DNA from 2 places in the Kluyvera sp. CHPC 1.2972 genome. Region 1 is predicted to be linked to the other one. Evidence: riboswitches for the same ligand, from Rfam matches in the RefSeq annotation. Region 1 holds a riboswitch; the other holds the start of a gene.

Region 1 (3,210 bases):
TGCGCTGAATCATCTGCATCGGCACGTGGCCCGGGCCTTCAATCATCACCTGCACATCGTACTCCCAGGCGATTTTGGTCAGCTCGCCCAGCGTGTGCAGCTCGGAGAACTGGGCTTCGTCGTTGGCGTCCTGAATCGAGCCCGGACGCAGACCGTCGCCCAGCGACAGCGATACGTCATAGGCGGCACAGATTTCACAGATTTCACGGAAGTGCTGGTAGAGGAAGTTTTCCTGATGATGGGAGAGACACCATTTCGCCATGATAGAACCACCGCGAGAGACGATGCCGGTCAGGCGCTTGGCAGTCATCGGCACGTAGCGCAGCAGCACGCCCGCGTGGATAGTGAAGTAGTCGACGCCCTGTTCGGCCTGCTCCAGCAGCGTGTCGCGGAAGGCTTCCCAGGTCAGATCTTCGGCGATCCCGTTGACCTTCTCCAGCGCCTGGTAGATCGGCACGGTGCCGATCGGAACCGGGCTGTTACGCAGGATCCATTCGCGGGTTTCGTGGATATAGCGGCCGGTCGACAGGTCCATCACCGTATCTGCGCCCCAACGGGTGGACCACACCAATTTTTCCACTTCCTCTTCAATGGAGGAGGTCACCGCCGAGTTACCGATATTGGCGTTCACCTTCACGAGGAAGTTGCGGCCGATGATCATCGGCTCGGATTCCGGGTGGTTGATGTTGGCAGGAATGATGGCGCGCCCGGCGGCGACTTCATCACGCACGAATTCCGGCGTGATGTTCTCCGGCAGGCGTGCGCCGAAGGCCATGCCTGGGTGCTGGTGGCGCAATACTTCGCTGCGAATGCGCTCGCGGCCCATGTTTTCACGAATGGCGATGAACTCCATTTCCGGCGTCACAATCCCCTGACGGGCATAGTGCAGCTGAGTGACGCATTTACCTGCTTTGGCGCGCTTCGGCGTCAGCAGCCCATTAAAGCGCAGTTCGTCGAGACCATCATCGGCCAGCCGCTCTTTGGTGTAGGCGGAACTGCGGTCATCCAGCTCTTCGCTGTCGTCGCGAGCGGTAATCCACGGCTGGCGCAGCTTTGCCAGACCCTGCTGGACGTTAATCGCCACGTTTGGGTCACCGTAGGGGCCGGACGTGTCGTACACCGGCACCGCTTCGTTCGCTTCGAGCTGTGGGTTTTCTTTATTGCCGCCAATCAGCGTGGGGCTCAGCTGAATTTCGCGCATTGGAATACGGATATCCGGCTGCGAACCGGTGATGTAGATACGTTGGGAGTTCGGGAACGCGGTGCCTTCCAGGGTATCGATAAAGTGTTGGGCCTGGGCGCGCTGTTCGCGGCGAGATGGTTTAGTAGTGACAGACATAGCTCATTCCAAATAAAAGTAAGGACATGGCTTGTCAGACGACGGATGAAGCAAGAGAGAAGATCGCCCTTGGGCGATGCGACTATAGATTGACTCTTGTTCCCTTCGCAGGTCTTAACCTGATCAGGTTCCGCGGATCCCGAATTAACGGTCTCAGCCCGTGCTTGCGCACTGGGCACTCCGACAAGAAGTAACCTCAGATGATGAGAGGTAATGAATGTAAACTACTCGTTAATGCGGCAAATCTCAAGCCGGGCGTTTTATTTCGTCCTCGCCGAGCGCCTCGAAGGTCAGCATGATGAGCTGGTCTTCCAACAGAAAACGGGCCTCCAGCGCTTCACCGATATCGGACAGCGCCTGCTGGAAGGCATACACGTTATCCTGGTCGATAGCGTTCTCCAGCGTAGAGTCGTAGTAGTCCATAATTTGTTGGGTATTGGCATCCAGCAGCGGCCAGATTTTGCTGGCGTTTAAAAGCGGACTGTTGCCTTCCATTTTATGGATAATGCGTTCATAAATACTGAAATGACCGGCAGATAAATAGTCGACCAGGCGCTGACAAAAGTCATCAAGCGCTTTCTCGTTAAGACGCATGAACGATTCTTTGCCAGGCTTAAGGCCAACCAGATTGTAGTAAGCCACGAGCAGGTGCTTACGAATATTCAGCCAGCGGTCGACCAGTCTGTGGTGTCCTTTTACACGCTCTGTCAGGCTCTCTAACTGGTTTAACATAGGTTGACCCCCGCATCAGTAAGTTTAAAATCTGCTCACGTCAATATGTAAATATTATGTTAATAAAATGCCTATGAACCGAAGGTAGCGCAAGAGATATGGATCGTATAATTGAAAAATTGGATCGCGGCTGGTGGATAGTCAGCCACGAACAAAAATTATGGTTGCCCGGTGGGGAATTACCATATGGCGAAGCGGTAAATTTCGATCTTGTGGGTCAGCACGCACTCCAGATTGGTGAGTGGGAAGGTGACCCGGTTTGGCTGGTACAGCAGCGTCGCCACGATATGGGCACCGTGCGTCAGGTTCTTGACCAGGACGTGGGCCTGTTCCAGCTTGCCGGGCGCGGCGTGCAGCTGGCGGAGTTTTACCGCTCGCACAAATTCTGCGGCTACTGCGGCCATACCATGCACCCGAGCAAAACCGAATGGGCGATGCTGTGCAGCCACTGCCGTGAGCGCTACTACCCGCAGATTGCGCCGTGCATTATCGTCGCCATTCGCCGCGATGATTCGATCCTCCTTGCCCAACACGTTCGCCATCGCAACGGCGTGCATACCGTGCTGGCCGGTTTTGTTGAAGTGGGCGAAACCTTAGAGCAGGCGGTGGCGCGTGAAGTGATGGAAGAGAGCGGCATTAAGGTGAAGAACCTGCGCTACGTCACCTCCCAGCCGTGGCCATTCCCGCAGTCGCTGATGACCGCCTTTATGGCGGAGTACGACAGCGGCGACATCGTTATCGATCCTAAAGAGCTGCTTAACGCCAACTGGTATCGCTACGACGATCTCCCGCTTTTGCCGCCGCCGGGCACCGTGGCGCGTCGTCTGATCGAAGATACCGTGGCAATGTGTCGGGCTGATTACGACTGACATGTTACAATAGGCGCATCAACGCTAAAGGAATGTAAACATGAGCGAACTGAAGAACGATCGTTATCTGCGCGCGCTGCTGCGCCAGCCCGTAGACGTGACCCCGGTATGGATGATGCGCCAGGCAGGCCGCTATTTGCCGGAGTACAAGGCAACCCGCGCCCATGCTGGTGATTTTATGTCGCTGTGCAAAAACGCCGAGCTGGCCTGCGAAGTCACTCTGCAGCCGCTGCGCCGCTTCTCGCTTGATGCGGCGATCCTCTTCTCGGA
Region 2 (3,210 bases), on a different contig from region 1:
GCGCGCGCCGGGTCGTAATCAAAATTCAGCGACTGGTAGATAGCCAGCTCGATGGTCGTCGCGGACGGCCCGCCGCCGAGCGATAGCACGGTGGCAAAGCTGGCGAAGCAGAGCATGAAAATCAGCGTGGCGATGGGCAGAATTTGTCGGCGCATCCACGGCCATTCCACCAGACGGAAGAACGGGTAGCCGCGCATTCCCAGTTGGGCTGCAAGCTGACGCTGCTCGCCGGGGATCTGCTCCAGCGCCTGTAATAGCAGGCGAGTCGCCATTGGCATATTAAAGAAAACATGCGCCAGCAGAATACCCTGTAGGCCGTAGGGCGAGAAGCGCCACTGCCAGCCAAGCCAGGCAAAAAGCTGGGCCAGCCAGCCCTGACGCCCGTAAACGCTCAGAATACCGAAGACGGCAACCAGTACCGGAAGAATCAACGTCATGGCGCACAGCCGCAGCAGCAGCGTGCGGCCGGGAAAACGTCGGCGGTAGAGCGCGCGGGCGAGGAAAATGGCCGGCACGACCGACAGCAGCGCTGAGAGGAACGCCTGCCAGAAGGAGAAGCGCACCACGTGCCACAGGTAGCTATCGCCGAGCAGCGTTGACCAGGACGTTTCCGGTGCGTTCAGCCACAGCGCCAGAAACGCCGCCAGCGCGACGGCAACCATCAGCGTGGTTGCCGTCAGCCCTGGATACAGCCAGCGAGGGATTAGCGGCTGGCTGCGCGAAGCCATGCGTTAATCCAGTTTTGACGTTCGGAAGCCACCTGCTGCGGGGTAAACTCCAGCGCGGTTTGCGGTTTCACCAGACCATTAAAGCCTTCTGGCAGGGTGACGTTGGTCACCGGGTACATCCAGTTGCCGGTTGGGATGGTGTTCTGGAAGGCCGGAGAGACCATAAACTTCAGGAACTCATCTGCCAGCTTCTGCTGTTTGCTGGCCGCGGTTTTCGCCGCCACTTCCACCTGCAGATAGTGGCCTTCGCTAAAGTTTGCCGCCGCGTAGTTATCTTTCTTCTCGTCAATGATGTGGTACGCCGGAGAGGTGGTGTAGCTCAGCACCAGATCGCTTTCCCCTTTCAGGAACAGGCCGTAGGCTTCGCTCCAGCCTTTGGTGACGGTGACCGTTTTCGCCGCCAGCTTCTGCCAGGCTTCCGGCGCTTTGTCGCCGTAGACTTTTTGCATCCACAGCAGCAGGCCAAGGCCCGGCGTGCTGGTGCGCGGGTCTTCATAAATCACGCGCCATTTCTGGTCGCTCTCAACCAGTTCCTTCAGGCTTTTCGGCGGATTTTTCAGCTTGTTTTTATCATAGACGAAGGCGAAGTAGCCGTAGTCGAACGGCACGAAGGTGTCGTTGTTCCAGCCGCCCGGTACGGTAACGGCGGTGGTAGAAACGTTGCTTTTGGCAAACAGTTTGGTGTCGGTTGCCGCCTGCAGCAGGTTGTTATCCAGCCCCAGCACCACGTCGGCTTTGCTATTTTTGCCTTCCATGCGTAGGCGGTTGAGCAACGAAACGCCGTCTTCCAGCGCCACGTACTTCAGCTCGCAGTTGCAGTCGGCTTCAAACGCTTTTTTCACCGCCGGGCCCGGGCCCCAATCGGCAGCAAAGGAGTCGTAGGTATAGACGGTCAGTACAGGCTTGGCGAGGGCCGGAGCGGCAACCAGCACCAGCAGGGGGAGTAATTTTTTGAGCACTTTGCACCTTTATAAAATGGTGGCAAAGGATTTTGAGTTAGCCTCAAATCCCTTCGCCGGGATTATCCGGATCAGGTTCGACGGGTATCTCTCAGCCCGCGCACTCGGCGCAGCACCCCGTTGAGAACGGCACATTGTAATGATTACGTGAATAAATCAAAAGCCTTAAGGATCCGGCGGTGCAAACCAGGCGGATTTAAAGTCGAACCAGCCCAGGGTGTTCATGCGAACGCCGCGCATACTGCGCTGACCTTGCAGCATCAGCCAGTGGTGGATCAGCGGTACAATGGACTGATTTGCCAGCAGACTTTGGCACCAGTCGGGCAGTGAAAGTTCTCCTTCGCGCCAGCGCTGTGCGTCCTCCTCCCAGTCGATGGGAATACAGTGGCGGATCAGCGGCACTTCATAAAGGTAGGCAAAAATCGAGAAGTCGAGCGGCAACGTAAAGTTGGCGCTATTCAGCCAGATATCGCTGACCACTTCGCCACGGTGCCATTCGTCGTAGTCCACTTCCTGAATAACCAGTTTGACCTGGTGCGCCGCCAGCAGCGCCTCCATGATCTGACCGATCGTCCGGTGTTCTACGTGATCGCGGTAGTAGGTGAGGGTGACCGACTCAAGACCTGCCGGTTTTTCACAGGCGTGGCTACGGGCATGGTGCCAGCGCGGCAGCAGGCCGTAGGCCGGGAACCAGTGGCTCTGGTGCTGCTCGCCTGCGTGATATAGCAGGTTGTTCGGGTGGAAAATGTGGCTCAGCCACTGGCGCACCGCCGGGTTGTTGCCGCGCGAACTGCGCGCATCAAACAGCAGATAGTAGCAGCCCTCTTCGAGGCGGCTTTCTACCGCTTTTTCGCTCTGGGTAGTGCCCTGGAGCGTCAGGCCACCGTTCGGCTCATCGCTGATTTCCGGTAGCACCCAGACGTTCACCTCGTCAATCAGCGCCCGGAAACCGAAATAGTCATCAAACGCGTGGATCTTCAGTTGGTTCTGGTTGTTACGGGCGACGGCATACGGTCCGGTACCTACCGGCATGCGCGGGAAGTCGCTGAGCGATTGCCATTCGCGGGGCAGGATCATCGCCGATACCTGGCCCAGCAGCCACGGCAGCCAGCGGTCGGGTTCGCTCAGATGGACATCGAGCGTCCAGGCGGTTGGGGAATGAATGCGCGTGATGTTGGAAAAGAGCGACAGCGTCATGCTGCGATGCAGCGAACTGATGACATCCTCCATCTCCAGTTCACGACCGTGATGAAAATGGATGCCGGGACGCAAATAAAAACGCCAGTGTAATGGGGATATGGCCTGCCAATGGTGCGCAATATCCGCTTCCAGTTCCCCATTTACCTCATTTACCCGGGTCAGCGCACTGAAGATTTGCCGCGCAATATGGGTTTCCGAGCGCCGAAGCGCCGTTCCCGGCAGTAAATTGCGCATCGGACGGTAGTAAAGCACTCGCAGAATATGTCGCCCCTGACGGAAGCTGCGGCCCAGATGCGATACCAGCATCTGTCGCACCGCAGCCT

What was found. Region 1 has a riboswitch for thiamine pyrophosphate ahead of thiC (phosphomethylpyrimidine synthase ThiC). Riboswitches for the same ligand answer to the same signal wherever they lie in the genome.
Region 2: linked by a shared signal. The riboswitch ahead of thiB (thiamine ABC transporter substrate binding subunit) and the one ahead of thiC (phosphomethylpyrimidine synthase ThiC) in region 1 are both predicted to bind thiamine pyrophosphate.

Annotation. Positions count from the first base shown of each region.
Region 1 covers NZ_JAPKIB010000025.1:24,465-27,674, forward strand. The annotation lists gene thiC (phosphomethylpyrimidine synthase ThiC) at 1-1,339, opposite strand, end outside; TPP riboswitch at 1,423-1,532, opposite strand; gene rsd (sigma D regulator) at 1,586-2,071, opposite strand; gene nudC (NAD(+) diphosphatase) at 2,170-2,940, shown strand; gene hemE (uroporphyrinogen decarboxylase) at 2,981-3,210, shown strand, end outside.
Region 2 covers NZ_JAPKIB010000006.1:144,400-147,609, reverse strand. The annotation lists gene thiP (thiamine/thiamine pyrophosphate ABC transporter permease ThiP) at 1-728, opposite strand, end outside; gene thiB (thiamine ABC transporter substrate binding subunit) at 704-1,687, opposite strand; TPP riboswitch at 1,718-1,817, opposite strand; gene sgrR (HTH-type transcriptional regulator SgrR) at 1,853-3,210, opposite strand, start outside.